DNA from 2 places in the Altererythrobacter sp. MTPC7 genome. Region 1 is predicted to be linked to the other one. Evidence: riboswitches for the same ligand, from Rfam matches in the RefSeq annotation. Region 1 holds a riboswitch; the other holds the start of a gene.
The links. A riboswitch is a leader RNA that binds a small molecule or an ion and turns the genes downstream of it on or off. The one in region 1 is predicted to bind cobalamin.

Region 1 (27,098 bases):
ACCTGGTTGCTCGCGCCGGTGCCGCCCTCGCCGGTTCCGACAGGGGCGTGATGCGCCACGATCTGGTGGCCATAGAAGTCGAAGTCGATCCATTCGTCGCTGCTGCGGCCCTCGGGGCAGCCGAGGATACCGCCGTAGAAGCCGCGCGCGGCATCGAGGTCGTGAACAGGGAAGGCGAGATGGAACGGGGGCAGGGTCATGACGGGGTGTCTTCCTGGGGCGGCACCGAAAGGCCTAGGGCAAGGCCGAAGCCGAGAATGGGGGATGCACCATATCCGATCAGGATACCGGGATAGTGCGAGATAAGCGCGATGATGGCAAAGCCGAACCACGCGCCAGCCAGCGCAAAACGGGCATGGGTGTAGAAAGGGTCGGCAAACAGCACCAGCGCAAAGCCGGCTGCCATGGCCAGCATCAATCCGATTCCAGCGGCAACGGAGAGCTGCATGGCATCGACTATCACCCGCTCGACAAAGGGTTGGGGCGGCAATTCTCCGCGCACGGCCATGATCAGGGATGCAGCGAACCCCACGATGCAGACAAGCCCTATGCGCCAGTCGCGGGTCCGGTCGTGCAGGCCGGCGGCGGCGAATACGGCGGCAAAACCGAATGCCGCATCCGGCTGGAGCGAGGCAGCGAGAATGGCGGCCAGCAGAACGGGCGCCGCGAATTCCCGGTCTCGCGCAGCCAGCACGGCAATCGCGGGGAAGGCGAGGGAGCCGGCATGAAGCGACAGTGGACCCACCGGCAGCCAGCGGGCGATCCCGTTGACCCATGGCCCGGTCAGGAGGGGGACGAAACACAGCGCGAGCAGCACAGCGACCATGATGCGGCGCCCGCGTAGGGTGTGCGGGGACCGTCCCGCCAGGATCCAACCTGATGCGATGATCAGCGCGCCAGAATTGATCGCGATGTATTGCCCCGGCGCTCCGGCTGCCGACAGATATAGCAGGCCGGCGCCGACAGGGACCAGCAGGGCAAGAAGGGCCGGGAGTTTCCTCGCCAGCCCTCCTGTCCTGCCGTCGGTCATGACCCGATCAGATGTGGATCGGCTTGCCCTGGACCGCCATGGCCGCTTCCTTCAGCGCCTCGGCATGGGTCGGGTGGGCATGGCAGGTATAGGCGATATCCTCGCTCGTCGCGCCGAATTCCATGGCGACCGCAGCTTCGGCAATCAGCGTACCGGCAAGGCTGGCGACGATGTGGACGCCCAGCACGCGATCGGTGTCGGCATCGGCAATGACCTTCACGAAACCATCCGTGTCGCGGTTCGCCTTCGCGCGGCTGTTGGCCATCATGGGGAACTTGCCGATCTTGATCGTATGGCCCGCTTCCTTCGCCTCTTCCTCGGTCATGCCGACATCGGCGAATTCGGGCATGGTATAGACCACGCCCGGGATCAGGGCGTGGTTCACGATGCCCGTCTGGCCGGCGATGTTTTCGGCGACCGCAATACCCTCGTCCTCGGCCTTGTGCGCCAGCATCGGGCCGGGGATCACGTCGCCGATGGCCCACACGCCGTCTACCTTGGTGCGGAAATCGTGGTCGGTTTCGATCTGGCCGCGCTTGTTCAGCTCCAGCCCGATGGCATCGAGTCCGAGCTTGTCGGTGTTCGGACGCCGCCCGATGGAGACCAGCACATGGCTCGCCTCGATCGTTTCGGCATCGCCGCCATCTGCCGGTTCGACCGAGACATGGACTTTCTTGCCCTTGACCTCGGCGCCGGTGACCTTGCTCTTCAGCTTCAGGTCCATGCCCTGTTTCTTGAAGATCTTGCCCGCTTCCTTGCGCATATCCTTGTCCATGCCGGGCAGCAGCATGTCGAGATATTCGATGACGGTGACCTTCGCGCCGAGCCTGCGCCAGACGGAACCCAGTTCCAGCCCGATCACGCCGCCGCCGATGACGACCAGGTGCTCCGGCACTTCGCCGATTTCGAGCGCGCCGGTGCTGTCCACGATCCGGCCTTTGGCGTTATCGACCTCGACGCCGGGCAGGGGCGTGACGCTGGAGCCGGTGGCGATGACGATATCTTTCGCCGTTACCTTCTCGCTCTTGATTTCGGCGGTATGGGCATCGACGAAGGTCGCATGGCCCTTCTTCCAGTCGACCTTGTTCTTCTTGAACAGGAATTCGATCCCGCCCGTCAGTTCGCCGACGGCCTTCGTTTTCTCCGCCATCATGGTCGGCAGGTCGAGTTCGACCGAGGTCTTCATGCCCCACTTGGCCATGTGGCCGCCCTCGGCTTCCTCGAACAGTTCGCTGGCATGGAGCAGCGCCTTGGACGGGATGCATCCGATATTGAGACAGGTGCCGCCCAGGGTCTCGCGGCTTTCCGCGCAGGCGGTCTTGAGGCCCAGCTGTGCCGCACGGATGGCCGCGACGTAGCCGCCGGGGCCAGCGCCGATGACAAGGACGTCGTAATCGTATTTCGTATCGCTCATTGTGCCTCTGCCTCGTCCGTGCGTTCGCCGTCGGCGCCGCCGGAAAGATATTGCTGCGCGCACTGCGCCACTATCGTTTCTATCTGGGTAGTCTCGCCGGAAATCAAACCGCCGATATCGAGTTCGTCCTGTGCGCGCCGCGCTGTGCAGTCGCAGACCGTGTCGGCCGCTTCTGCGGCGATGGGCAGGCCCTTGACCTGCGCGATGCACTGGGCGCGGACCTGCGCCATCATGCCGCCGCTGCCTTCCTCCGCCGCCTGGTCGCATGCAGCCAGCGCAAGGGCCGCCACCATGGACAGGGCGAGGGAGGCAAGGGGGGCTGCCGAAGGCCGCTCCTGCCGCATCACAGGTCGATCAGCATCCGGGTGGGATCCTCGATCGCTTCCTTGATGATCTTGAGCGCGGTCACGGCCTCGCGCCCGTCGATCAGGCGGTGGTCGTAGGACAGGGCCAGATACATCATCGGGCGGATCACGATCTCGCCATCGACGACGACCGGGCGATCCTCGATCCGGTGCAGGCCGAGAACGGCGCTCTGCGGGGGATTGATGATCGGTGTCGACATCAGGCTGCCGAAAACGCCGCCATTGGAAATGGTGAAGGTGCCGCCCTTCATGTCGTCCATCGTCAGCGTGCCTTCGCGCGCGCGGCTGCCGAAATCGGCGATGTCTTTCTCGATTTGCGCGAAGCCCTTGGCCTGCGCATCGCGGATGACCGGGACGACCAGGCCGTTCGGCGCGCTGACCGCAACCGAGATGTCGACATAGTCGTGATAGACGATCTCGTCCCCGTCGATATAGGCGTTGGCGGCCGGCACGTCCTTCAGCGCGAGGCAGGCGGCCTTGGCGAAGAAGCCCATGAAGCCGAGCTTGATGTCGTGCTTCTTGGCGAACAGGTCCTTGTACTTGCCCCGCGCTTCCATGACCGCGCTCATGTCGCAATCGTTGAAGGTGGTGAGCAGCGCGGCATTGTCCTGCGCGCCCTTCAGGCGCTTGGCGATGGTCTGGCGCATGCGGGTCATCTTGACCCGCTCTTCCGCCCTCGCGCCGCGGCCTTCACCGCCGGAAGAGGCCGTGCCGACCTGCTGTGCCTGCGCAGGCGCGGCATCGGCAATGGAGCTGTCGTCGCCCTTGTTCTTTGCAGCGGCGATCACGTCTTCCTTGGTCAGGCGGCCATCCTTGCCGGTGCCCTTGATCGTGGTCGGATCGACGCCGTGTTCCAGGACTGCGCGGCGCACGGCCGGGCTCAGCGTCTGGGAGGCATCGGAAGCGGCCGCAGCGTCGCCGGACTTGGCTTCGCGCTTCGCCTGGCCCTCTTCCGCCTGCTGTTCCTTGCGTGCAGCTTCTTCGCCGGTAGCGGCGGGCGCGCCGCCTTCTTCCACCGTCGCGATGACTGCTCCGACTTCGACCGTGTCGCCGACCTCTGCGCCCAAAGAGCGGATCACGCCCGCCACGGGGGAGGGGACTTCGACTGCGACCTTGTCGGTTTCGAGGCTGACGATGGGTTCGTCCACCGCCACGGCATCGCCGACATTCTTGAGCCATTCGCCGATTGTGCCCTCGGTGACGCTTTCACCAAGTTGCGGGACCTGAATTTCGGTAGCCATTATTATCCCTCGTTCCTGCAGTCGCGTTCGCCGTTTCGCTGGGCTTCGCCGCCATCGGCGAGACCGAGCGCGATGCTGACGAGCGCATCCTGCTGTACCTTATGACGCGCCGCATAGCCCGTTGCAGGCGATGCGGCGACTTCGCGGCCGGCATAGCAGGGACGCATCCCGCCTTTGCCGGCTTCACCCAGTGCTTCTTCGATCTTGCCGTCGACGAAGAACCATGCGCCGTTATTCTTCGGCTCTTCCTGGCACCAGACGACCGTTTCCAGGTTCGTCATGCGCTTCAGGCGCACGGCCAGCGGTTCGCCGGGGAAGGGATAGAGCTGTTCGATCCGCACGATGGAGACATCGTCCAGCCCTTCCTCGTCGCGCTTCTCGATCAGGTCGTAGGCGACCTTGCCGCTGCACAGGACAAGGCGCTTTACCTTCTCGTCGGCAATGTCCTTCGTATCGGACTTGATCCGCATGAAGTGATGGTCGCCCATGAATTCCTTCGCCGGGCTTTTCGCCATCGGGTGGCGCAGCAGCGACTTGGGGGCCATGATGACCAGCGGCTTGCGGAACGGGCGCAGCATCTGGCGGCGAAGCACGTGGAAATAGTTCGCCGGCGTGGTGATGTTGCAGACCTGGATATTGTCGTTCGCGCATAGCTGGAGGAAGCGTTCGAGCCGTGCCGAGCTGTGCTCCGGTCCCTGTCCCTCATAACCGTGGGGCAACAGCATGACGAGGCCGTTTGCGCGCAGCCACTTGACCTCGCCGGCGGCGATGAACTGGTCGATCATGATCTGCGCGCCATTGGCGAAATCGCCGAACTGCGCTTCCCACAAGACCAGCGTCTTCGGGTCCGCCATGGCGAACCCGTATTCGTATCCCAGCACGCCATATTCGGACAGCGTGCTGTCATAGACCTCGAACTTGCCGTGGGGCAGGGTGGTCAGCGGGATGTATTTGCGCTCGTCCGTCTGGTCGACCCAGACCGCGTGGCGATGGCTGAACGTGCCGCGGCCGCTGTCCTGCCCGGACAGGCGCACGCCGAAGCCTTCCGTCACCAGACTGCCGAAAGCGAGCGCTTCCGCGGTGGCCCAGTCGAAGCCTTCGCCGGTGTCGAACCATTCCTTCTTCGCCTTCAGCACGCGGCCCAGCGTCTTGTGAATGGTCAGGTCATCCGGCACCTGCGTCAACGTCTTGCCGAGGCTGTCGAACAGTTTCTTCTCGATCGCGGTGTCGGCATTGCGCCGCGCGGTTTCCGAATCGGCCGGCTTGTTCATGCCCGCCCAGCGTCCGCCGAACCAGTCCGCCTCGTTGGGCTTGTAGCTTTTCGCGGCGGCGAAATCGTCTTCCAGCTGGCTGACGAAATCGGCGCGCAGCTGGTCGGCCATGCCGTCGTCGATCACGCCTTCCTCGCGGAGCCGCTCGGAATAGATCTTGCTTACCTTGGGATGGCCGCGAATTTCCTTGTACATCAGCGGCTGGGTGAAGCTCGGCTCGTCGCCCTCGTTATGGCCGAAGCGGCGATAGCACCACATGTCGATCACGATATCGCGGCCGAATTTCTGGCGGTACTCGATCGCTAGCTTGCAGGCGAAGGTCACCGCCTCCGGGTCGTCGCCATTGACGTGCAGGATCGGGGCCTGGACGCCCTTCGCCACGTCGCTGGGATAAGGGCTGGAGCGGGCGAATTTCGGGCTGGTGGTGAAGCCGATCTGGTTGTTGATGATGAAGTGGATGCAGCCGCCGGTATCGTAACCGGGCACGCCCGACAGGCTCAGGCTTTCCCAAACAACGCCCTGTCCGGCAAAGGCCGCATCGCCGTGGATCAGGACCGGCAGCACCTGCTGGTGCTTCGCCAGGTCGTCGCGGATCGCCTGCTGCGCGCGTGTTTTGCCCAGGACTACGGGATTGACCGCTTCGAGGTGGCTGGGATTGGGCACGAGGCTCATATGGACCTCGATCCCGTCGAAGGCGCGGTCCGTGCTGGTGCCGAGGTGGTACTTCACATCGCCCGATCCGCCGACATCGTCGGGATTCGCGCTGCCGCCCTGGAATTCGTGGAAGATGACCTTGTAGGGCTTGGCCATCACGTTCGCGAGCACGTTCAGGCGACCGCGATGCGCCATGCCGTAGATGATCTCGCGCACGCCGTCCGCGCCGCCATACTTGATGACCGCTTCCAGCGCGGGGATCATGGATTCGCCGCCATCGAGGCCGAACCGCTTTGTCCCGACATATTTCTTGCCGAGGAATTCCTCGAACTGTTCGCCCCGGATCACGGCGGCGAGGATCGCCTGCTTGCCTTCGGGCGTGAACTGGATCGTGTCTTCGGGCGTCTCGAACTTGTCCTGCAGGAACCGGCGTTCCTCGGTGTCCGTGATATGCATGTATTCGAGGCCGACATTGCCGCAATAGGTGTCGCGCAGGACCTGGTAGAGGTCGCCCACCTTCACCCATTCGAAGCCGAACACGCCGCCGACATAGACTTCCTTGTCTTCCTGTCCGGCGAAGCCGTGCCATTCCAGGCTGAGGTCTTCCGGTTCTTCCAGCCCGGACAGGCCCAGCGGGTCGAGGTCGGCCGCCATGTGGCCGCGCACGCGGTAGAGGCGCACCAGCAGCATGGCGCGGATGGAATCGCCGGCGGCTTCCTCCACCGCGCCTGCGTCCATCGCCTTGCCCGCCTTTTTCGCGGCGGCGGCGACGGCCTGCTTCATCTGCGTCGGGTCGAGCGCCTGCGTCAGGTCGGCATCGGCGTCGACCGCTTCTGCCAGCCAGCGCGGATTCGCCCAGGACGGACCGGGCTGCGGCCCTTCCTGGTCGCCCAGTTCGGGGAGGAAATCGTGTGTTTCGTTGCCCATGTCAGGCCGACCTTTCGCACCGGCTCCGATGCCGGCTATTCACTCAATGCCTCGGCGGCGCGGAAGGCTCCCGGGGAGGAGAAAACCTTTCCGCGTCGCGAAATCAGGCCATTTCCTTCAGCATGGCATCCAGCGTGGTGCCGAGCTCGCTGGGCGAGGGCGAAACGCGAATGCCCGCATCTTCCATCGCCGCGATCTTGTCGTCCGCGCCGCCCTGGCCGCCCGAGACGATCGCGCCTGCGTGGCCCATGCGGCGGCCTGGAGGCGCCGTGCGGCCTGCGATGAAGCCGACCATGGGCTTCTTGCGGCCCTTGGCAGCCTGTTCCTTGATGAAGGCTGCTGCTTCTTCTTCCGCGCTGCCGCCGATTTCGCCGATCATGATGATCGACTTCGTTTCGTCGTCGTCGAGGAAGAGGTCGAGCACGTCGATGAAGTTCGTGCCGTTGACCGGGTCGCCGCCGATGCCGACAGCCGTCGTCTGGCCGAGGCCGACCATGGTGGTCTGGTGGACGGCTTCATAGGTCAGCGTACCGGAGCGGCTGACCACGCCGACGCTGCCCTTCTGGAAGATCTTGCCCGGCATGATGCCGATCTTGCACTCGCCGGGCGTCAGCACGCCGGGGCAGTTCGGGCCGATTAGGCGCGACTTGGACCCTTCCAGCGCAGCCTTCACGCGAACCATGTCGAGCACGGGGATACCTTCGGTGATGGCAATGATCAGCTCGATCTCGGCATCGATAGCTTCGCAGATCGCGTCGCCTGCGAAGGGCGGCGGCACGTAGATGCACGAAGCGGTCGCACCGGTTTCGGCCTTCGCCTCGCGCACGGTGTTGAACTGCGGCAGGCCGATATGGTCGGTCCCGCCCTTGCCCGGCGTCACGCCTGCAACCATCTGCGTCCCGTAATCGAGCGCCTGCTGCGTGTGGAAGGTGCCGGTGTTGCCAGTCATCCCTTGCGTGATGACCTTGGTGTCTTTGTTTACGAGGATGGACATTCAGTTTTTCCTTCTAATCTTCAATTCACAGCGTCTTGCGCACGCTCAAAGCGAACACCTTTCGTTCGCTCTCGAAAGTCGAAACGCGGATGTTACGGCCTACGACCGTACGTCCGTCTGGTGTCATCCAAGCGATGTTATCGCTATCCGCTTTTTGACGAAAATCACCGAGGGCTTGCGACGCCGCGGCGACTAAATCTTCTCGCTCAATTGCCGGGTCATAAACAGTGCAGGTCAACGAAGACGCGTCCGACTGCCTTGTAGGAACCAACACGAGGGTCGGAAAATCCTTCCCCTCGGGTGTAAAGATGCGAGGCAGGTTTTCTTCACCGGTCGGAGCAACCTCTACCCAGCGATACTCGGACGCAATTGCAGGAATCTCGGCAACAGCCGCCGAAATGCAGAAGCGCAGAAAATGATCACGCAACTCTTCCGCAGCCGCATCAGGGCTGACGGCAGTCGCACTTGCGAACAGGGCGAGAGATGCGAGGCCAGTCATGCCATTTAGGCCAGCGTGCTATCCAGGCCCTTGCACGCCTCGAGCAGTTCCTCGACCGCGTCGGTGGAGACCTTGAGGTTGGCCTTTTCCTCGTCCGACAGTTCGATCTCGACCACGTCTTCGGTGCCGCCGGCACCGATCACGGTCGGGACGCCGACATAGAGGCCGTCGAGGCCGTACTTGCCTTCGACATGGCTGGCGCAGGGCAGGATGCGCTTCTGGTCGCCGAGATAGGCTTGGGCCATCGCAATTGCGCTGGTCGCCGGGGCGTAATAGGCCGAGCCGTTGCCGAGCAGGCCGACGATCTCGCCGCCGCCCTTGCGGGTGCGGTCGACGATTTCGTCGATGCGGTCGGCGGAAACGCCCTTGATCTTCGCGTAGTCGTCGACCGGAATGCCGTTGATCGTGGTGTAGCTTTTGACCGGGACCATCGTGTCGCCGTGGCCGCCCAGCACGAAGGCGTTCACGTCCTTTACCGAGCAGTCGAATTCCCATGCGAGGAAGGTGGCGAAGCGCGCGCTGTCGAGCACGCCGGCCATGCCGACGACCTTGTTGTGCGGCAGGCCGCTGAATTCGCGCAGCGCCCAGACCATCGCGTCGAGCGGGTTGGTGATGCAGATCACGAAAGCGTCGGGGCAGTTGTTCTTGATGCCTTCGCCGACCGACTTCATGACGGACAGGTTGATGCCGAGCAGGTCGTCGCGGCTCATGCCCGGCTTGCGCGGGACACCGGCGGTGACGATCACGACATCGGCGCCTGCGATGTCGGCATAGTCGTTCGAACCGGTGATCTTCGCATCGAAGCCTTCGACCGGTCCGCACTGCGACAGATCCAGCGCCTTGCCCTGAGGCATGCCTTCCGCGATGTCGAACAGGACGATGTCGCCCATTTCCTTCTTCGCGGCGAGATGGGCGAGCGTGCCGCCGATCATGCCGGAACCGATAAGGGCGATCTTCTTGCGACCTGCGTTTTGAGCCATAGGGGGTAAGCGTCCTTCCAACCGCGCGGGACGACGTTACGGGCATGGCGCAAGATACGCGGCCCATCAGCCGGTGACGCGCCAATTCGTCCCGCGAGGGAGCGCGCCCGGCAAACTCGGGTCATTCGACTAGGCCGCAGCCTGCACGATTGCAACCACCAAAGCTGCCGTTTCGCAGACTATCTTTGCAAATGGTTCGCAATTGCAATAAGGTCCCGAAATACAGACGCCAGACGCCTGCCCAATGCGATTACGCACGGGATCTGCAACGGGTTCCTGATGGACCGCGATGGCATGCGGCGAAGCGTTCGGCCGATCAGCCGGTTGCCTGCAAACCTCTGCCAATCGCAGACCCGTGTTCGCCCCGTTCCTGCGCCAGCAGCATGGCGGCGAGATAGTCCGGCACGGCACGGCTGAAATAATATCCTTGGCCCAGCGTGCAGCCGGCGGCGCGGACGGATTCGACCTGCTCGGCCTTTTCCAGCCCCTCGGCCACGATTTCCATGTCCAGCTGCGAGCCCAGTTCGGCCACGGCGTGGATGATGGCCTGCGTCTTGCGGCCGATATCGGGACCGGACACGAAGCTGCGATCTACCTTGATCTTCGAGAACGGATATTTGTTGATATAGCCGAGCGAGGAGTAGCCCGTCCCGAAATCGTCCATCGCGAACCGCACGCCCTTTGCGGAAAGGTCGCCGATGAACCGCTCGGTCGCGCTGTTGTCGTCGACGAGCACGCTTTCAGTGATTTCGAGTTCGAGACGGTGCGGGGCAAGCCCGGCCTCGCGCAGGGCGGCCATGATCCCCAGCGCCGCGCCCGGTGCCTTGATCTGCAGGGGCGACAGGTTGACGGCGACCGTCACGTCCTCCGGCCAACCGGCACAGACCTTCGCTGCCTGCTTCGTGATCCAGTTCCCCAGGGTGACGATGACGCCTGTCTCTTCCGCGACGGGAATGAACTGGTCGGGACGCAGCTCGCCCTTGACCGGGTGGAACCAGCGGACCAGCGCTTCGAAGGTGCGGATCTTGCCGGTCTGCAGATCGACGATCGGCTGGAAGAAGATCGACAGTTCGTCGCGCTGGATCGCGGCGCGCAGTTCCGCCTCGATCTCGCGCCTGTTGGCCAGATCGCGGGTCATGGACGGATCGAAGAACCGGCTGCGACCGCGCCCGCCCATCTTGGCATCGTACAGCGCGAGGTCGGCGTGCTGGAGCAGCGTGTCCGCATCCTCCCCGTCTTCCGGCATCAACGCGATGCCGATGGAGCAGCCGACCTCCAGCTGCTCGCGGTCGAATTCCATCGGACGATGAAGGTCGTCCAGGATCCGCACGGCCAGTGCCTCGCAGGCGGCGCGGTCGTCGACTTCGCTCACGATCACGAATTCGTCCCCGCCAAACCGCGAAACCGTGCTCCCGGCCGGCACGACCGATTGCAGCCGGTCTGCCGTTTTCGCCAGTACCCGGTCGCCCGTCTGGTGGCCCAGAAGGTCGTTGACCTCCTTGAAGCGGTCGAGATCCAGCCAGAAAAGCGCGATCTGCCGCTCTCGCGGGACATTCATGATGGCCTGCACCAGCGCGTGGTTCAGGCCGGCCCGGTTGGCGAGGCCCGTCACCACGTCGGTCCTGGCGAGGCGTTCCATCTTGGTCGCCATGGTGCGGCTGGCCTGCGCGTGCGCGATCGACTGGTAGATTGTCAGGAAGGTATTGCTGGTGATCGCCACCATGGCGAGCATCGCAAAAGGTATGGTTGCTGCCATCACGAGATACCCGGCTGATCCTTCGAGCAGGCCCCCGACACCAATGGGGACGAAACACAGGACCATCTGGCCCAGCGCAATCACGGGACGGCCTGCATTGCGTGCGGAAATTCCGGTCCCGTAGCACAGGGCGTGACCGACCAGCAGGACCTCGACGCCCGCGCCTGCGCCCATCACGATCGCCATTCCCGCCAGCAGGCCGAACAATCCCGCATAGGCGAATGCGCCAATCTCGTAGATCGTTTCCAGCTTGTCGGTGCTGTGCCGGGCGTTGTCCGGGTTGATGGCGAATGCCACGGCAACGCGGACCAGGGCAGCGACCGTCATCGCAACCGCGACTGCAGTAAAGACTGCATTCTGCACAAACCAGGCCGCAGCCAGGCTGACGAGAATGCCGTTGAACGCACCGATCGCAAGGCTGGATGGCTGGGTGTAGAGCGACGAAACGAGGGTCCGGCGGACCTGCTCGTTCATGGCGTCCGCGCCCAGCTTGCGGCTCACGACGTCACGCAGCCATCTGATCTTCTGCGTCGTTCGTATGACGCCCGGATTAGGGCGAAAGCGTCATTTTTCGGTTAATCGGCCGATAATGATTTTGCAAAATGGGTCATCGCTCTGGCACGCCGGTCAGGCGCAGGCGTCCAGCATCCTTTGCCGCATGGCCAGGCGGTCGGCCATGGGCCGGTCCAGTGCACGGCAAATCGAATGCCATTTCTCGAATTCGTCGCGCGCATCGCTCAGCAGTGCCCGTTCCGCCTTGGCAAAGGCGTGGTCTGCCGCACCCAGGCCATGCACCTGGAACTGCTCGAGCGCCGCGCGCAGCAATTTGTCGGTGTCGACGATCGCGCCGTCCAGATTGTCGTTCGCAGCCCGGCCCCGCGCGCGGCGGGCCAGGGCGCGGGCGACGGGGGACCATGTCCGGCGGCGGGCGGCGGCGAAACGGATCGACATGATGTATGGCTTTCTACGACGTGATCTATCGGGCTGCGAAGCGATGGAGCCTGTCGGCAGCCGGGGCGGGGACTGTCTTAGGGATAGGGGGCTAAGCACCTGTTTCCGCTTAAGGTTATGCGGCCATTAAGCTTTGCGTGAAGGTGGTTATTGGCCCGCATTCCCGCCGTTTCCGGCGCCCGGTTTCCATTGTCCGGCATTGGCGTATTCGGGGCGTACGGCCCCTGCGCCCGGCAGTTTCTCTGCGGTGAACTGTGCATCCCCGCCCGCCGCTTCTACCTGCGCGGTGTAGACCGGTGGCGGCGCGCGCCGTCCCGCCTCCGCTGCGGCCTTCGCGCGGGCTTCCTCGTAAGCGCGGGCCAGCGCGACCGGATCGGTTGCGGCAGGTGTCTGCGCCATGTCGGCAGCCGATGCAGGCAGGGGCTCCGCACTCCGGGGGGAGGGGCGCGGAATGCGCTCGCCGCCGACATAGGCAGTGCGGAACGCGCCGGGCCGGCCCGCGCTGCCTTTCCAGCGATAGAAGCGGTGCGCGCCGATCGTGCCGATATGGTCGAGGCTGCTGGCCCAGTAGGGATTGATCCACGTCGTGTGGTAATGCGTGGCATAGCCCACAGGCGTGTAGACATCGCCTGCCAGCGCCTCTGCCGCGACGCGCCGCGCACGGGCCCAGCCGCTGGCCGACGGCTTCCGCGCCATGCTGCCGTCGCAGGTGAAGGTGAACTGGCAGCCGGTCCGCCGTTCGCTGCCCTGATAGACGACGCCGCACACGCTGGCGGGGTAGGTCGGATGCATCACGCGGTTGAGCACGACCTGGGCGACCGCCTTCTGTCCGCCCGTGCTCTCGCTTGCCGCTTCGTAATAGACCGCCTGCGTCAGGCATTGGAGCGCACGCGCCTTGTCGAGGCCGGTCCCGCCGGAACGGAAAGCGCGCGCCGCCGGCCCGGCATCGCGGATTTCGACAGCCCGTGCCGGGTCGCCGGACATGACTTCGAGAGGATTGAAGACGTCCACCCCGTCGGCCAGCGTTCCCGAACCGAAACCTGCACCGGGCCGGGTGTCGAGCGGCCGGGACTGGACAGCCAGATCCGGTGTATCGTCGAGGTAGTAGAACGCCGATCCGGGGAAGCTGCTGCCAGCCTCTTCGAACGGCATTGGGGTGACCGCCGCCGGTTCGGCCTGTTCGGCTTCCGGTCTGAAGGCGCGCCATTCGCCCGGAGCTGCGAAGGCCGGCACACCGACTGCCGCCGCCAGGATGAGCGCGGCCCGCGACTTGGGGCCCAGCCGCTTGCCATCGACCCTGCGCGAGGCGCGGGGGCCTGTAAGGGTGGGGGCAGGAGCGGTGGAGCGAGGGGTCAAACGGATATCCGGTGCTTGGCTTCGTGGGGGTAGGCGTAACTAGGGGCAACCAGCTTCCCGCACGAGCGCAGTATTGGGCCCGTCCCCTAGAGGGACAGACCGGATTGCGCGCTTAAGATTCAGGGTAAGGAGCGGGTTAACGCCTGCCGCGGCCGCTTGCACCGGACGCCTGCCGGGGCTAGGGGCGCAGGCCTGTCATGGGTGCCGTGCGAAAGCGCGGCTAAGAGGGAAAGGGGTGAGCGGGCCGTCCGGCCGGCAAATCCCCTGCTGCCCCCGCAACTGTGACCGGGAAGGCGCGCTCCCACAATGCCACTGTCCACCGGGCGGGAAGGCGGGGGCGGGCCGATGATCCGGGAGCCAGGAAACCTGCCTGTAGACAGTCGCTTGAGCCGCGGGCGGGGTGCACCGACGGCAACGGATCGATGGGCAGACCGCAAGGGTCTGTCCGCCGTCATGGGCGACGCTTGTGCTTGTGACGGAGGTATCGTGCGTAAATTCCTGTATTTCGGCTGTTGTCTGGCGGCCCTGACTGCTCCCCTATCCGCTCAGGAGCGCGCTGTTTCCCGCGAACGGATCGTCGATCAGGACGGCAATCTTGCCGGCATCATAGAACGCGAATCCACCCGTCCGCTCATCACGGTCACTGCCACCGGCACCCCGATAGAGATCGAGGATACCGGCCAGGCGGTCACCATCATCGAGCGCGAGGAAATCGAGGCCGTGCAGGGCGCGGACATCGCCCGCATCCTGCGCCGCGCGCCGGGCGTAAGTCTCAGCCGCAATGGCGGGCCCGGTGCGTTCACCTCGCTGCGGGTAAGGGGGGCGCAGGGCGAGCAGGTGCTGGTGCTGGTCGACGGGGCGCGGGTGTCCGATCCCGCCTCGCCTTCAGGCGGGTTTGATTTCGGCACGCTGCTGCCCGGCACCATAGCCTCGATCGACCTGCTGCGCGGTTCCAATTCGGTCATCTGGGGATCCGATGCCATCGGCGGCGTCCTGTCGGCCTCGACCCGCGCGGAAACGGGCGTCCAAGGCAGCGTGGAATACGGCGCACGCGACAGCCTGACGGGCACTCTGGCAGGCGGCGTGGAAACGGATCGCGGCTTTGTCGGGGCCGCTGCGGGCTACGCGCGGACCGACGGTTTCTCCGCCGCCGCAAGCGGCACGGAAGCCGACGGTTTCGAGCAGATCGCCCTGACCGCGCGCGGGACCTATTACGTCACCGACACGGTCGATGCCTTTGCCAGCGTTCGCTACGCGGCGGGCGAGCTGGAAATCGACGGCTTCCCCGCGCCGCTTTTCGCGCTGGCCGACACGGCGGAGTACCAGGAGACCGAGCAGCTCTCCGGCTCGCTCGGCCTGTCGCGCGATACCGGGCCGTTGTTCTTGCAGGCGCGCTATTCCTTCGCCGACACCGCGCGGGACAATTTCGACCCGGCCTTCGGTGACACCCCCGGCTTCACCAGCGACGGGCATTCGGACCGCGTCGACCTGCGCGGCGAATGGCGACCCATCGGCCCGCTGATCGTCAATTTCGGCGGTGAGGGCGAGTGGACCAGCTACGAAACGCTGTTCGACCCGGGTGAGGATACACGCATCCTCGGCGCCTACGCACAGGCGGGAATCGAGTTCGGCGCGATTTCGGGCCATATCGGCCTGCGGCACGACGACCACGCGATCTTCGGCGGAGCGACCAGTTTCGGCGCGGATCTCAGCTATGAGATCGCGCAGGACGTGCGCCTTCGTGCCAGCGTCGGGGAGGGGTTCAAGGCGCCCAGCCTGTTCCAGCTATTCTCCGATTTCGGCAATCCTTCGCTGGCCCCCGAAAAAAGCACCGGCTTCGACCTCGGCCTCGCGTGGAAGGATCGCACCGCGCCGTTCCATGCCGGTGTCACCTTGTTCCGCCGCGACAGCGAGGACCTGATAGATTTCGTTTCCTGCTTCGGCGTGACCGGCGGCATCTGTACAGGTCGCCCGTTCGGGACGTATGACAATGTCGACCGCGCGCGGGCGCAGGGCGTCGAACTGGAAGCGGGGGCGCGGCTGGGCCCGCTGCAATTGCGCGGGGTCTACGCCTTCATCGACACCGAGGACCGCACGAGCGGGGCCGTGACGCAGGGCAATCGCCTTGGTCGCCGTCCGCGCCATGCAGCGACGGTCAGCGGCGATCTGGACCTTGGCGCACCGCTGCTCGGCTTCGAACTGCGCTACGTCTCGAGCGCCTTCGACGATGCGTTCAATAGCGTCCGGCTGGACGATTACCTGTTGCTTGACCTGCGCGCCGAAGTGGATGTGGGCGAACTGGCAAGCGGCGCGCCGCTGACCGTGTTCGGACGGGTCGAGAACGTGACCGACGCGGACTACCAGACCGCCGCAGGCTACGCCCAGCCGGGCCGGGGCGTCTTCGCCGGGGTACGGGCGAAGTTCTGATGCGCGCATGGGCGACCCTGCTTGCTGCTGCTCTGCTTGGTGGTTGCGGCGGGAAGCCTGCGAGCGAGGTGGGTGAGCCTCTCCGCATTGTCAGCCTGAACCCGTGCGCCGATGCGATCCTTGCCGAAATCGCGCCTGAGCGGCTGGCCGCGGTATCGCATTACAGCCACGATCCGCAGGCGACCTCGATGGATGTGGATCTTGCGAGGCAGTTCCCCGCCACGGGCGGCACGGTGGAGGAAGTGCTGGCACTCGGTCCCGACGTGGTGATCGCATCGAGCTTCCTTGCGCCTGCCACGCGGGCAGCCTTCGCCGATCTCGGCATTCGGGTCGAAACGGTAGGCATCGCGTCTTCGCTCGAAGAGAGCATGGAGCAGGTCCGTTCCCTCGCGGAGGTCGCTCAGGCTGGGCCCGCCGGGGAGGCGCTGGTCGAGCGAATGCAAGAGAGATGGGCGGAGGCGGCCCGGGATGGGCCGCAAGTCTCGGTCGTCCTCTGGCAACCGGGCGGCATCGTGCCGGGCGATGGCGCGCTGGTCTCGCAAATGATGCGGCAGGCGGGATTTGCGAGCCATTCCGCCGCGCGGGGCCTCGGGCAGGCGGATTACCTGCCGCTGGAAGCGATGCTGGCGGATCCTCCGGACCTGCTGCTGGTTGCGGGCCGGGAACGCTCGCAATCGCATGCAGCCTTGGAGGCTTTGCCGGAGATGCGGGTGGAGCGGTTCGATCCCGCGCTCCTTTATTGCGGTGGACCGACGATTCCCCGCGCGCTGGCGCGGCTTGACGAAGTGCGCGGAAAATGACCCGCGCCGTCCTGATCCTGCTGGCCTTGCTGGCCATCGCCTTCCCGCTTTCGCTGCTCGCCGGGCGCGTCTGGATCGATCCGGCGAGCACCCCCAATGCCGCAATCATTCTGGCCGAGCTGCGGCTGCCGCGCGGGTTGCTGGCGATGGTCGTCGGGGCGGGGCTTGGCGCTGCCGGGGCGGCCATGCAGGGCTATCTGCGCAATCCGCTGGCCGATCCCGGACTGTTCGGCATAGCGCCCGGCGCGGCGCTGGGAGCGGTGGCGAGTTTCTGGCTGGGCTATCAGGCCGGCTGGTGGGCCTTGCCTGCGCTGGCACTGGCAGGCGGCGCGGGGGCGATGGCGCTGCTGGCGCTGATCGCAGGACGAACGGGCGGGATCGCCCTGTTCACGCTGGCCGGCCTCATGATCGCCAGCCTGGCCGGGGCACTGACTTCGCTCGCCATCAGCCTTGCTCCCAATGCCTTTGCCATGAGCGAGATCGTGACCTGGCTGATGGGCGCGCTGACCGATCGCGGATGGCGCGATGTCTGGCTGGCCGCTCCGCTGACGCTCGCGGGGATTGCGCTGCTGGCCTTTGCGGGCCGCGATCTCGACGCCCTGACACTGGGCGATGCGGCAGCGCGAAGCATGGGGGTGGATACCGCGCGCCTGCTCTGGCTGCTGATTGCAGGCATCGGGCTGACCGTCGGGAGCGGCGTGGCGGTGGCGGGGATCATCGGGTTCGTCGGCCTGATCGTGCCGCACCTGGTCCGTCCGCTGACCGACAGACGCCCGTCCTCGCTCCTGCTGCCGAGCGCGCTGGCGGGCGCGCTTCTGGTGCTGGTGGCGGACAGCGTCGTGCGCGTCTTGCCGCTGGTGACGGAGCTGCGGCTCGGCATCGCGCTCAGCCTGATCGGCGCGCCGTTCTTCCTGTGGCTGCTGCTGAAGATGCGGCGCGGCGCGCTGGGGGGCGTGTGATGCTGTCGGCGGAGAAATTGAGCCTTGCGGGGCGGCTGGACGGCGTGTCTGCCGCGCTGGAAATCGGAAAGGTGACGGCGATCTGCGGGCCGAACGGGGCGGGCAAGTCGACCCTGCTGTCCTGCCTGGCCGGGACAGAACTGCCGCAGGCGGGCCGCGTCATGCTGGGGCAGGACGATCTTAACCGCCTGCCGGCACGCATACGCGGAAAACGTCTCGGCTATCTGCCGCAAGCCCCTGAGATTGCATGGGACATTGCGGCAAAGGCTTTGGTGCGGCTCGGCCGCCTGCCGCACCGTGACAGGGGCGATGCGGCTGTGGAGCGCGCGATTGCGGCCCTCGATCTGGAGGCATTGCGCCACCGCCCCGCGTCGCAATTGTCGGGCGGCGAAAGGGCGCGCGTCCTGCTGGCCCGGGTGCTGGCCGGCGAGCCCGAATGGATACTGGCCGACGAACCGCTGGCCGCGCTTGACCTGGCGCACCAGATATCGCTGCTGCGCATGTTACGTGCGCGCGCCGACGCCGGGACAGGCGTCGTCATGGTTGTGCACGACCTGTCGCTGGCGATGAACCATGCGGACCGGGTGATCGTTCTCGACCGGGGCCGCGTGGTGGCCGATGGCCAGCCGGAAGACGCTCTGTCGCCCGAAAACCTGCGCGCGGTCTGGCAGGTCGAGGCGCGCTGGCTGGGGGAAGCGCACGCCCGTGCGTTGACCGTTTCCTAGCGACTTCGCGTCCTACCGCGCGCAATACCGCGTATCGCCAGCGCGGCACATCTTTACCGCATGGCGCCACTCGGCCATTTCCCGCTCATATTGTGCGAGGCGTGTCTCCTGTTCGCGGCGCTGCTCCGCCCAGCGTGCGTCGCGTTCACGGACATAGGCCAGTTGCTCGCGGTTGAGCTTGCGGATCATCGCCGCATCGCGTTCGCGAGCCTCGCGGCTCTGCATGTCCGGATCCCTCGGATCGTCGGCCGTTGCGGCGACCGGACATAACGACAGGCCAAGGGCGATGGCCCCGGCAATCGAATAGCGATTTTTCATGATGCGAACCCCTTACCGTCCTGCATCCGGCATTAGCCCCGGTGCGTTGCCGCATTCCATACACAAAAGGTAAACCGCGGTGTCTCCGTCGTGGCAGGATCACGTTTCGCCGCAAGACGATGCGCGCCGGGCACATCGGGCGTTGCCCGGGCGTTGAGGTGCGTATGGAAAGGCAGGCGCTGCAGGACAGGTGGTTCCAACTCACCCGTGAGGTGATGCCGTCGCTGGCGGATGAGCGTGGCTGGCCGGTGCGGTTCGATCATTGCTTCCAGCGCATCCTGCTGGATCATGCCGCGGGCGGCCCGTGGCGGGAGCATATCGAGGCTCCGGCTTACGCCAGGGCAAGCGACGCGCAACTTCGCGCCGCCATAGCGCTGGGAGAAAAAGCAGTGGCGGGCGAGGCGGACCTTGCCGCGCTCAACCGCCGGTCGCTGGAATGGCGCGGCAAGCTGTAACGCCCGCCGCGCCTGTTCCTTACTTCGTGCCGACGCTGCCCGCCGGGAGCGCGCCGTCCGACGTATCGAGCGCGTCGGTATCGCCTGCGACCAGCCCGCGCGCTTCCAGCATCGGGGTGACGTCGGGCTGGCGACCGGCGAAGTTCTCGAACATCTCGAAATAGTCCATCGTGCCGCCACGGCTGAGCACGGTGTCGCGCTGGTGCTGGCCGTTTTCGCGCGTCAGGCCGCCATTCTCCAAGAACCATTTGCGGCTGTCGCGGTCCAGCATCTCGGTCCACAGATAGCTGTAATACCCGCTGGAATAACCCGTCGGGCTGCTGAAGATGTGGTTGAAATAGCTGCTGCGATAGCGCGGCGGGACGAGGCCGATTTCGAGGCCCAGTTCCTCCAGCGCATTGCGCTCGAACGCGTCGACCTGTTCGGGCGTGGTAATCGCAGCTGCTTCGGCCGGCGAGAGGGCATGCCATTTCATGTCGAGCAGGGCGGCTTCCACTACCTCGCCGAAATCGTAGCCCTGGTTGAACTTCGCCGCGGCCTCGATCTTCTCGATCAGTTCCGCCGGGATCGTCTCGCCCGTCTGGTAGTGCTTGGCATAGTTCTGCAGCACTTCGGGATAGGTCGCCCACAGCTCGTTCACCTGGCTGGGATATTCCACGAAGTCGCGCGCGGTCGCCGTGCCCGAGAGCGAGGCGTATTTCTGGTCCGCGAAGAAGCCGTGCAGCGCATGGCCGAATTCGTGGAACAGCGTGTTGACGTTGTCGAAGCTGACCAGCTGCGGCTCGCCTTCACCTGCCTGCGGGATGTTGAGCACATTGTAGATGACCGGCTTCGTTCCGTAGAGATAGCTCTGGTCGACGAAGTTGCTCATCCATGCGCCGCCACGCTTGGACGGGCGCTGGAACGGGTCGAAATAGAAGATGCCGAGCTGGGTGCCGTCTTCCTCGAACACGTCGTAGGTCGTCACGGTCGGGTGATAGACCGGCAGGTCGGTGCGCTGGCGGAACGTCAGGCCGTAGAGCTTGTTCGCGGCGAAGAAGACGCCGTTTTCCAGCACGTTCGTCAGCTCGAAATACGGCTTCACCGCATTCTCGTCCAGGTCGTAGCGTTCCTTGCGGACCATCTCGGCATAGCGATACCAGTCCGACGGCTTGACCTCGAAATCGCCGCCTTCCTCGGCGATTTTCTCGTTCAGCAGGGCAGCCTCGCGCCGCTGTGTCGCGGCGAGGGCGGGGACCATCTGTTCCATGAAGTCGAGCGCGGTCTGCGGGTTCTTCGCCATGCGGTCGTACATGACATAGCTCGCCCAGTCGGGTTGGCCGAACAGGGCGGCCTTCTGCGCGCGCAGCGACGCGATTTCGGCAATCAGGGCGCGGGTGTCGTTTTCCCCGCCCTGGTCGGCGCGGTTGTAGGACAGCATGAACAGCTTTTCGCGAACATCGCGGTTCTCGAGGGCCGGCAGGCTGGGCTGCTGGGTGGTGTTCTGCAGGGCGATGGCGAACTTGCCCGGCATGCCCTTTTCCGCCGCCAGCTTCGCTGCCGCATCGATTTCGCTGTCCGACAGGCCGGCCAGCTCCTCGCGCGTGTCGACGATCAGGGCATTGTCGACCGTCGCTTCGCGCACGCGCTGGCCGAATTCGGTGGTGATTTCGGACAGGCGGGTGTTGATCGCCTTGACCTCGGTCTTCTGCGCGTCGGTCAGCATCGCGCCGGCCTGCACCATGCCTTCATAAGTCTCTTCCAGCAGGACCGCGTCCTCGCGCTCCATCGCCATGGCGGCGCGGTTGTCGTAGACCTGCTTCACCCGGGCGAACAGCACCGGGTCGAGCGTGATGGCATCGGAATGCGCGCTCAGCTTCGGGCCGATCTCGGCCTGCACGGCGTCGAGCGTGTCGTTGGTGTTGGCGCCCGTCAGCGCGAAGAACATGGTGGCGACGCGCCCCAGCTGGCGACCGGAAGTTTCCAGCGCCACGATGGTGTTCTCGAAGGTCGGCGCCTCGGGATTGTCGCGGATCGCAGCAATCTCGACATTGTGGAGCGCCATCGCCTGTTCGAAGGCGGGCAGGTAATCATCGTCGGAAACTTGCGTGAAATCGGGCGCCTGCAGCGGCAGCGAACTGGCGTTCGCAAAATAGCCGGTCGCTTCGGGCATTGCGGTATCGTCTGCCATCGGGGCCTCCATCGTGTCGCCCGCCGATGCCATCTGGGTATCTGTCACGGTGGAACAGCCGGCAAGGAGCGCAGCGCCCAGCACGGTGGGCGCAGCGCCCGTGAACAGGGGGCGGTTGAAGATACGGGTTTTCATGAAAAGGTCTCTCTCCGAAAGGATAATGTCTGCAACGCGCCGCGGGTCCGGGCCGCGCGCGGGGTTGATCCGTGTGTTAGCTGGGGCAGGTTGAACCGCAGATTGATTGCAAATGCAACCGGGCTGCAGGGGGCGGTTATTCGCCCGGCGTGCCTTGCGCCTCGACCAGTGCCTGCCGGTTGATGGTGCGTATTTGCGGGACGCCGCCGGTCTCCCCGGTCGCCAGCCAGATGCCGCCAAGCGCGAGGAACGCACCCTGGTCCGGGACCACGGTGACCTGCGAAAGGTCGGCCTTCGCAAGGACGGACAGGACATCGGGCGCGAAGATGGAATCGAGATCATCTTCGATGCGCGAGCCGTCCGTATAAGAGGTCCGCTTTCCCTCCCGGTCGATGAAGGTCAATTCCGGTGCCAGCATTTGCGCCAGCGCCGCCCGATCATCGGCCGCAGCAGCCTTGTTCATCCTTTTCAGCGACAGATCGAGCTGGCTGGGGCTGGTCCCCACTCCGCAGCTGATCGTGCCGCCTTCTACCGCATCGTTCGCGCGGTCAAATTGCACATCGGGCGAAGGGGCAGCATCCCAGACGAGCAGAAGGCAACTGGTTGCACCACCGGAGCGTCCGGGGGCTGCGTTCGATGTTTCCCGCAGCGCGCGGCGCTGCGTATTCTGCGCGTTGTCCGAACCTGCAGTCATGCCGGCGAACTGGTCGCCCTGCGGGGCTTGCGAACAGCCCATCACTATCAGGAGGGCGAGCGATGCGCTGGCGGCGGAAAGGCGTCGCTGGCCCTTCGGCATGCCGGTACGGGTCCGGCTGGAAAGATGCGTGGAATCAGGCAGGGCGCGGATTCTCATAGTTTGCGTTCATGAATATCGCGGCACGCCTTTCGCTGCGATGGATGAGGCCGCCAGCAACCGCACCTCCGGCAGTGGTGTAGTTCAGTTCGTCGGCAATCGCGCCATAATTCGCATTGGCGATTGCGGTGTTGAGACGCGGACTGCGGCCTTCCGATACCCCGCCTTCACCGACATTGAAAACAAGATCGACCAGCGCATCGAACTCGTGCTGATAGACGTCGAGACCGTCCAGCAGGCGCACGACGCCCGCTTCGGCCTTTTTCAAATCGCTGGTCAGGAACTGCATCGCACGCTCGTGCGAGATGGTATCGCCCACGGACAGATTGTCCTGCGGCAGAACCAGATGCCCGACGCCAACGGTCGGATAGCCCGCAACATCACGGTAGACGGTGTATCTGACACCCTCTTCCTCGACGAGCGCCTGCTTGAACTTCTCGCTCGACGTAATGTACGCGGCATTGATCCGCATCACTTCCGCGTTGCGGGCTGCCATGTCATCATAGGAAAATTCATCGGCGAGCTCTGCCAGCGCTGCATCCAGCGTCGCAGAGCTAGGCGCCGTGTTTCCGATGGTGGCGAGGGCCATACCGGCAGCGGCCAGGCTGACCGGGACGCCGCGAAGCGATCCGCCACGCCAGCTTTCGCGGACACGCCGCGACCTGTTCTTCAGCCCGGATTTCATTCGGTCACGCTTCCCCTGACGGCGATTGCCGAAATCGGGTCCGCCATGGGCACGTGTCCTGCGATGTGTTTCGGAATAGGAGGTTATGTCCTGCCCCTTCCGGAGCGCTTTTGGTTGCGCGCTCTCCCTGTTTTCTGGTTCTGCATTTCTATCCGTTCGTTGTTCGTTGCGTCAGGCCTTACTCCGATTGAGTGCCCCGGCGCGCATCGCAGCGGGGATTTGCCTTGATATTATTGAATTAACTCATGGAGGGCCGGGAAAGGTCCACGGTTCACCGCGCCCGGGGGACCGGTCGTCCTCTCGAACGTGCGCCAGCGGGTGATGCACAAGGAGGGCATCGGGATGCGCCGGAACCGGTACGCGGGGCGTTCCGTTTGGACCGATCGAAAGGCAAGGCCGTGTGGACAAGAGGCGCGACTCCGGTGGTTGTCCGCCGCGCAATCCTCCCCATCTAGCGCACCTGCACTCGTTTTTGCGGCCCGTTTCGCGGCCCTGATCCAGCCTAACGCCGTCGGTCCTTGACAGGCGTGAACACAACAGGAACACAGCGTCCCCATGGCACTTACAAAGATTTCCGTGCGGGGCGCCCGCGAACACAACCTCAAGGGCGTCGATATCGACCTGCCGCGCGATGCGCTGATCGTGATCACCGGGCTTTCCGGTTCGGGCAAGTCGAGCCTCGCTTTCGATACCATCTATGCCGAGGGGCAGCGGCGCTATGTCGAGAGCCTGAGCGCCTATGCGCGCCAGTTCCTGGAGATGATGCAGAAGCCCGATGTCGAGCATATCGACGGGCTCTCGCCTGCGATCTCGATCGAGCAGAAGACCACCAGCCGCAACCCGCGCTCGACCGTGGCGACGGTGACCGAGATCTACGACTACATGCGCCTGCTATGGGCGCGGGTCGGCGTTCCCTATTCGCCCGCGACCGGCCTGCCGATCGAGGCGCAGACCGTCTCCAACATGGTCGACCGGGTGATGGAGCTGCCCGAAGGCACAAGGCTCTACCTTCTCGCCCCAGTCGTGCGCGGGCGGAAGGGCGAATACCGCCGCGAACTGGCCGAATGGCAGAAGGCCGGTTTCACCCGCGTGCGGATCGACGGCGAACTCTACGCCATCGAGGACGCGCCCACGCTCGACAAGAAGTTCAAGCACGACATCGAGGTGGTGGTGGATCGCCTTGCCGTGAAGGAAGGGCTTGAGTCGCGGCTCGCCGACAGTTTCGAGACCGCGCTCAAGCTGGCCGATGGCCTCGCCTATGTGGACCTGGCGGATGGCGTAGTGCCCGGACGCGAGGAGGAAGGGGCCGGCGGTGGCGCGATGAAAGGCGCTGGCCTCCCCGCCAACCGCATAGTCTTTTCCGAACAGTTCTCCTGCCCCGTATCGGGCTTCACCATCGAGGAAGTCGAGCCGCGCCTGTTCTCCTTCAACGCGCCGCAGGGGGCTTGCCCGACCTGCGACGGGATCGGGGAAAAGCAGCTGTTCGACCCGCAGCTTGTCGTGCCGAACGAGGCGCTTTCGCTGAAGAAGGGTGCGGTGGTGCCCTGGGCGAAGTCGAACCCGCCATCGCCCTATTACATGCAGGTGCTGGGCAGCCTCGCGAAGGAATACGGTTTCGACCTGACCACGCCGTGGGAGGAGCTGGGCGAAGCAAACCAGTCCGTCATCCTCCACGGCACGAAGGGCAAGCGCGTGCCGCTGACCTTCAAGGACGGGCGCAAGCAGTACACGGTGAACAAGCCGTTCGAAGGCGTTATCGGCAATCTTAACCGGCGGATGTTGCAGACCGAGAGCGCGTGGATGCGCGAGGAGCTGTCCAAGTTCCAGACCGCGCAGCCTTGCGAGACCTGCGGCGGCAAGCGGCTGAACGAAAAAGCCTTGTCGGTGAAGATCCCGGGGCCGCCTACAGGAGATGGGGCCGGCGTCACCGACATTGCCACACCGACCAAGATGAGCGTCAGCGATGCGAAGGACTGGTTCCTCGGCCTCGACGAACACCTGACCGAGCAGCAGTCGCAGATCGCGCGCGCCATCCTGAAAGAAATCAACGAGCGGCTGGGCTTCCTCGACAATGTCGGGCTCGATTATCTCAATCTCGACCGCACCAGCGGCACGCTCAGCGGCGGGGAAAGCCAGCGCATCCGTCTCGCCAGCCAGATCGGCAGCGGGCTGTCGGGCGTGCTCTACGTGCTCGACGAGCCGAGCATCGGCCTCCACCAGCGCGACAACGACCGGCTGCTGGAGACGCTGAAACGCCTGCGCGATCTCGGCAACACGGTGATCGTGGTCGAGCATGACGAGGACGCCATCCGCCAGGCCGACCACGTGGTCGATCTGGGCCCCGGCGCGGGCGTGCGCGGGGGCGAGGTGGTGGCGCAGGGCACGCTGAAACAGGTGCTGAAATCGAAGAAGTCGCTCACCGCCGACTACCTCACCGGGCGGCGCGAAATCGCGGTCCCGGCAGAGCGGCGCAAGGGCAACGGGCACAAGCTCACCGTCCACAACGCGCGGGCGAACAATCTGCAGAACGTCACCGCCAGCCTGCCGCTCGGCACCTTCACCTGCATCACCGGGGTCAGCGGCAGCGGCAAGTCCAGCTTCACCATCGACACGCTGTATGCCGCCGCCGCGCGCACGCTCAACAACGCCCGCGTGGTGGCAGGCGCGCACGACAAGGTCACCGGCCTCGAATATTGCGACAAGGTGATCGAGATCGACCAGTCGCCCATCGGCCGCACCCCGCGCTCCAACCCGGCAACATACACCGGCGCCTTCACCCAGATCCGCGACTGGTTCGCCGGCCTGCCCGAGGCGCAGGCGCGCGGGTACAAGCCCGGCCGCTTCAGCTTCAACGTGAAGGGCGGCCGGTGCGAGGCGTGCCAGGGCGACGGCCTGATCAAGATCGAGATGCACTTCCTGCCCGACGTCTACGTCACCTGCGAGGAATGCGGCGGCAAGCGCTACAACCGAGAAACGCTGGAGGTGAAGTTCAAGGGCCACTCCATCGCCGACGTGCTGGACATGACGGTGGAGGACGCGGAAACCTTCTTCAAGGCCGTGCCCCCGATCCGCGACAAGATGCACATGCTGAACGAGGTGGGGCTGGGCTACGTCAAAGTCGGCCAGCAGGCGACCACCCTGTCAGGCGGAGAGGCGCAGCGGGTGAAGCTCGCCAAGGAACTGTCGAAGCGCAGCACCGGCCAGACGCTCTACATCCTCGACGAGCCCACCACCGGCCTGCATTTCGAGGACGTCCGTAAACTCCTCGAAGTGCTCCACCGGCTGGTGGACCAGGGGAATTCCGTGGTGGTGATCGAGCACAACCTCGACGTGATCAAGACTGCCGACCACGTGCTGGACCTCGGCCCCGACGGCGGTGTGCGTGGCGGGCAGGTTGTTGCGGAAGGGACGCCGGAGGATGTTGCTGCGGTGGAGGGGAGTTATACGGGGCGGTATCTCAAGCCGATGCTGCAGCGGGCGATGGAGTGAGCTTGCCAAAACGCAGGAAATCGAGAAGGTGGGTTTTGGTAGCCGATAGGGGGATGAATTGCCAGTTGTTTCGTTTGTTAACATGAAGGGTGGAGTGGGTAAGACCACCTTGGCTGTAAATGTGGCCGATGCATTGAATCGAAGGCACGATCTCAGCGTGCTGCTGGTCGACTTAGATCCACAATTTAACGCGACGCAGTGCTTGTATAGCGGCGAAGATTATCTTGCAGAGGTCAAGAACGGCGCAGATACGATCGTCGATATTTTTCGCGACGCAGCAACGGATCATATCGACCCGGTTGAGGGTACCAAGAAGAAGGTCACGAAGAATTTTAAGTCGGTCAAACCGTGGACTTTTCGAGAGGGTTTTGACCTAATTCCGGGGAACCTTGGAATCTATCGTTTGGATATGGGAAACGGCCAAGGGCGCGAATTGCGGCTGCGGCGATACCTCTCTCAAGACTTCATTAGTGAGTATGACTACGTAATTGTCGATACCCCTCCGACGCCCAGTCACTATATGAACGCTGCGCTTCTCGCTAGCGACTTCTATTTGTTACCGGTTAAACCGGAGCCACTGTCACGAGTGGGGATCGACCTTCTTTCAGGTGTTATACAAACTGTGTCCGAGAACCATGACCACG
Region 2 (4,811 bases), on a different contig from region 1:
GGAAGTGTATGAAAATGTGTGGGACGCGCTGGCCGATACCGAGCAAGAGGCCGCGAATCTGAAACTGCGTTCGGCGCTACTCTTTGAAATCCGCAAGGTGGTGCTGAGCTGGGATGTCCCGCAACAGGAAGCGGCTACCCGGCTTGGCCTGACCCGGCCCCGGACCAGCGATCTGTTGCGCGGCAAGCTGGCCAAGTTTTCCCTCGATGCGCTCGTCAACATTGCCGCCGCCGCCCATATGAAAGTCGAGCTGACGCTTAAAGAGGCGGCATGAGCGTCAATTCGGGCCGCGCTCTGCCTCGCGCAGCCCGTCTAGCTATGGGGCAGGGCACTGATCGCGGCTGCTGACCTAGGTGTATCCGACTACAGACGGTCTCTCTCCGGAAACTCAACTGGACCTCATCTGTTTTCGGAGATGGAAACGGGAGAGTGTTTTCGGAGATGCGCAGGAATGATCTTGGAGTTTCCAAGCGGCTCAGTGCCGATCTCCGAAAAACGACCGTTATCAAGATGCTTGCTTCCGACCCTCAATTTCGGTCGTAGCAGCGCATTCGACCTATCGCCAAAAGCGGTCGTTCATGAAGAACCGGTTGTCGTCGGTAACGCCCCCCGATCCCAGCCATTCTGGTACAAGATCTGAACCCCCCAAAAACGGTTGATCGTGAAGCGGTAGCTACGCGCTACGCTCTCCGAGACTCAACAAATCGTCGCGAAAATTTCAGAATGTCAGCGGTCGACAAAAGGGCAGTCGCAACCCGCAGTCGAAAACGGCGCCGAGTTTGAGCCCGGCGCCGTTCATCCTTCTCATTCAATGCAAAGTGGCTTGAGAATTAACCGTTGCATGAATACTCGAATTGCGCCGCGTAATAACCGGCATTCTGGATTATGCGAATGACGTTGAACGAGGCCAGACCGCCATTCGAAGCACAGATGTTTTGCGCACCTTGTTCGGCCGCAGCTATGGCCTGTCCCACTTCGGGTAGAAACGGCCCGATGTCCGTCTGCTGAGCAACCGCGGCAGAAGAGCCGAATGCGATCGCAGCCGAGAGTGCCAGAACCTTCGTCTTAGTTTTGAACATGGTATTTTCTCCGTGAGCTCTAAGCCCTTCACGCCGATATAATGGCTTGGATCTCCGAACCTCGGCCGAACAGCCTGGTCAACGGACGCTATACGCCGACCGGGCGTGCTCGGAGCAATCCAAGCCGCTTATCGTCGCTCCGACGAAAATGATTTCGCGCCCGACCAATCCCATGAGTCAGGCAAGAGCGACTCGCTCCGGTCGGTCTCCTGGCTCGCGGGTCATCACTTGAAATACACCTTCCCGAACTAAACAATCAGTCCAGTGGCTGCGGAGACACCCGCCAGTATTTCTTGCTCGCCGCTTACAGTTGCAGGGACAGCCGCAGATTTGACCTTGGAAGGCCTCACTGTGTTCCCGTTACCGGTGCGAACTTAAAACTGAATGCGCGTAACGTTGCATCCAGCTAGTTTTCTGTATCGGTTCGCCGCTCTAAAAAGAAGGGGGCGGGGAGATCATCTGCGTCGAACAGTGCGGAAAACATCGTCAATCCCCGCCGATGACTATCCAGTCCTGTCCCATTTCGAATGCTCGCACCTGATTTGTTCCAAGCAATTGCGCAATGAGCTCGGCCGATTCGACGAGTCGTGGGCCGGGGCGATTGAAATAATGATGGCCATCGACGGCAAAGACCTTCCTTTTGCGAACCGCGTTAAGGTCATTCCAACCGGAGTGGTCGACGAGCGTCTCAAGATTGGCGAGCGTCTGTGGCAACTGATATCCGCAGGGCATCGCGACGATCAGATCGGGATCGGCAGCGATCAAGTCATCCCAATCCAGCCACGGAGAATGTTCACCAGCTCGCGCGAACAATGGGCGACCACCGGCCGCCTCGATCAGTTCGGGCACCCAGTTTCCCGCCGCCATCAGCGGATCTATCCATTCGATCGCGGCAACACTGGGGCGATCTATCCTTTCCGCTCGGTTTCCGGCCAGCCCTGCCATGCGCGCTCTCAGGCCACCAACCACCGACGACGCCCGCTCGGAAATTCCCGCCGCTTCGGCGACCTCGACGAAATCGCCCCACACATCCTTCAGCGTATCGGGCGCTAGCGAAAGCAGAACCGGTGCGGTTCCGGTCCATTTGCTCAGTGCCCCCTCCAGATCGGCAGGGGTGACCGCGCAGACCGCGCATTGCGACTGCGTCAGGATGAGGTCGGGTCGCAAGTCGCGCAGCAGCGCGGTATCGACCTCGTACACCGACAGTCCTTGCCGCACGATTTCCTGAACCCGGTCGTCGATCTGCCGCGACGTCAATCCCTTCTCGAGCTTGGTCGACGTGACGACCGGCAACCCCTTTACGAAAGGGGGATAGTCGCATTCGTGGGAGCGACCGACGAGGCTCCCTCCCAACCCGAGCGCGACTGCGATCTCGGTCGCGCTCGGCAGGAGAGATACGATACGCGGTTGCGCCATATCAGGCGAACCGTATTCGCGGCGCGGGTCCGAATAGCGTTGGAACGGTCCTGGTAAGGAGCCAATACCCGCCCGAAAGTCCTGCGAACCACAGTGCATCGTTGACAAGGATCTGTCCCACGATCGGCATCGTGAACATCTCGGTCCCGCCTACCACCAACGCAAACCCGAATAGCGCCCCTTCGTAAATGAAGAAGCCGACCAGAAACGCGCCCAGCGTCCGAAACGAGCTCAGCTCGTCGCGTTCGCCCAAGATGGTGGCACCTGCGAACATGGCGAGAATCGATGCGATGCCCAGCGCACCGCCCCAGGCGAACGCATAACCCGTATGCGGGTAACCGAGGACGGTGAACCCCAGCACCTGGTTTGTCACCCAAATCGCGAGGATCGTCGCCAGCGCGAGCGAGCGGCGCATGGTCGCGGCGCTCACGATCGCAAGAGCCACGAACGGCATCATGCAGGCGGCGGCCAGCGATCCGCCCACCGTCGCCAAGGCGAGTGTGACAGGCCATGCGAACCTCGCAGTCTCGGACTGAGCCGTCATTTCATCCGTCATCGAAATTCTCCCTAGAATCGGGCGCGCGCGCCGACGGCGAACGAGCGTCCCGGCGTAGCGAAGCTGAAGACATCCTCGTAGTCGGCGGCCGTCAGGTTCTCGACCCGGCCGAACAGCTCGACATTATCCATGACCCTCACGTCGGCGGCGACGTTCAGCAGTAGGTAGTCGTCCAGTTGCACGCGAACCGGCACGAAGGAGGGATCGATGAAAGCGCTGTCGATCGTCTCGCCATTGTAGCGCGCGACGAGCGTGACCCCTCCCGCATCCTTGGGGGCGCGCCAATCGACGGCCAGACTGGCGGTATGTGAGGGCCGACGTACCTCGCGCATGCCATCCTCGCGGGAACGCAGATAGGTGTAGGCTCCATTGACGCTCCAAGCCTCGCCGAATCGCGCCTCGCCGAACACCTCGACACCGTTTCTCCTAGATACGGTATCGCGATTGCCAGGGCTGGCGATGAAGTTCGGGGGCGGAAAAGAAGTGAATATCTCGTCGTCCAGTTCGCTTTCGAAATAGGTGACCCCGATCGAAGCGCGCTCACCGAACAGCGACTGGTCGATCCCGATCTCCCATCCACTCGACTTCTCGGGCTTGAGGTCGGGATTGCCGATGAAGCGGCCGTCCACGAAACCGAAGAGTTCGTAGAACGAGGGGTTCTTCACCCCCGATCCTGCGGCCCCGCGCACCCGCGTCGTTGCAGCGATCCGATAGCTCGCCTGAAGTCTGTATGTGGTCGTATCGGCGAACTGGTCGTTCCAGTCCCTGCGGATCGAAGCGGACGCGCTCGCCCGGTCTCCTAGATCGATTGCATACTGGCCGACGAGACCGACATTGTCGATCTGCCGGCGACCGGTGAATGCGAAGCCGGTCGGATCGGTGTTACGGAAACGTTCGCGTTCGACATCGAGAGCCGCCGTGACCCGGTGTGTGAGACCGCCAGCTTCGATACGCAACGTCGTATCGTAGGACCCTTTCAGCCTCTGCCCTTCGCTGCCGTAGCTGCGTCCAGTCGAAGCGAAACCGTCGCGCCGGGTGTCCGCGATCTGTGCCGACAACGCATGGGTCCAGCGATCGTCGAGAAGATCCAGCTCACCCCGCAGGAGCGCATAGACAGCCTCGTTCTCGAAACGGTTGCCGGGGCTATCGACCTGGAATCCGAACGTCGGACTTGCTGGATCGGAATCGCTGTCGTTGAATTCGGCATCAGTGCGCGCGTAGCGCAATACGCCGGTGAGGCGTACATTGGACGTAGGCGCGAACGTCGTCTTAAGAGAGACTGCACCGCTGTCGTTCGCAAGGTTGCGCGTGCCGTTGCGGGCGCCTGGCGTTCCATCGGTGGTGTTAAGCGTGGCGGACAGCGCGTAGTCGAGATCGCCGCTATATCCGGCGATCCGGGCAGCGCCGTTCAGCGTGCCGAACGAACCGGCTTCGATACGCGCGACCGCCCCGGGCGCATCGCGGCCGCCGAGAGTGATGTACTGGATGACGCCGCCGATCGCGTCCGATCCGTAGATCGCGCTCTGCTGCCCGCGCAGCACTTCGATCCGCGCCGCCTCGTCGGCGATAAGCGTTCCGAAATCGAATTCTCCAGCGTAGGGGTCGGACACCTCTATCCCATCTACCAGGACGAGCGTATGATTGGCTTCAGCCCCTCGCAAACGGATCTGCGTCTGGCCGGGAACCCGTCCGACCGCGACACCCGGGACGTCGCGCAGCACGTCGGACACCTCGCGCACTTGCCGCCGATCGAGGACCTG

Region 2: another riboswitch for cobalamin. It lies ahead of ACGHJ7_RS01790 (hypothetical protein); the one in region 1 lies ahead of ACGHJ7_RS03130 (TonB-dependent receptor plug domain-containing protein).

What each region holds. Positions count from the first base shown of each region.
Region 1 is NZ_BTGS01000002.1:250,483-277,580, forward strand. It holds gene ACGHJ7_RS03070 (VOC family protein) at 1-200, opposite strand, end outside; gene ACGHJ7_RS03075 (hypothetical protein) at 197-1,030, opposite strand; gene lpdA (dihydrolipoyl dehydrogenase) at 1,038-2,444, opposite strand; gene ACGHJ7_RS03085 (hypothetical protein) at 2,441-2,737, opposite strand; gene odhB (2-oxoglutarate dehydrogenase complex dihydrolipoyllysine-residue succinyltransferase) at 2,788-4,050, opposite strand; gene ACGHJ7_RS03095 (2-oxoglutarate dehydrogenase E1 component) at 4,053-6,902, opposite strand; gene sucD (succinate--CoA ligase subunit alpha) at 7,006-7,896, opposite strand; gene ACGHJ7_RS03105 (hypothetical protein) at 7,922-8,395, opposite strand; gene mdh (malate dehydrogenase) at 8,401-9,375, opposite strand; gene ACGHJ7_RS03115 (putative bifunctional diguanylate cyclase/phosphodiesterase) at 9,692-11,632, opposite strand; gene ACGHJ7_RS03120 (hypothetical protein) at 11,759-12,082, opposite strand; gene ACGHJ7_RS03125 (cell wall hydrolase) at 12,230-13,438, opposite strand; cobalamin riboswitch at 13,621-13,827, shown strand; gene ACGHJ7_RS03130 (TonB-dependent receptor plug domain-containing protein) at 13,925-15,865, shown strand; gene ACGHJ7_RS03135 (ABC transporter substrate-binding protein) at 15,865-16,665, shown strand; gene ACGHJ7_RS03140 (FecCD family ABC transporter permease) at 16,662-17,624, shown strand; gene ACGHJ7_RS03145 (ABC transporter ATP-binding protein) at 17,624-18,349, shown strand; gene ACGHJ7_RS03150 (hypothetical protein) at 18,362-18,667, opposite strand; gene ACGHJ7_RS03155 (GCN5-related N-acetyltransferase) at 18,832-19,122, shown strand; gene ACGHJ7_RS03160 (M3 family metallopeptidase) at 19,142-21,325, opposite strand; gene ACGHJ7_RS03165 (hypothetical protein) at 21,564-22,280, opposite strand; gene ACGHJ7_RS03170 (lysozyme) at 22,258-22,965, opposite strand; gene uvrA (excinuclease ABC subunit UvrA) at 23,521-26,454, shown strand; partial or broken gene ACGHJ7_RS03180 (ParA family protein) at 26,513-27,098, shown strand, end outside.
Region 2 is NZ_BTGS01000001.1:359,836-364,646, forward strand. It holds gene ACGHJ7_RS01785 (XRE family transcriptional regulator) at 1-274, shown strand, start outside; gene ACGHJ7_RS01790 (hypothetical protein) at 831-1,079, opposite strand; cobalamin riboswitch at 1,261-1,479, opposite strand; gene ACGHJ7_RS01795 (cobalamin-binding protein) at 1,566-2,495, opposite strand; gene ACGHJ7_RS01800 (hypothetical protein) at 2,497-3,051, opposite strand; gene ACGHJ7_RS01805 (TonB-dependent receptor domain-containing protein) at 3,063-4,811, opposite strand, start outside.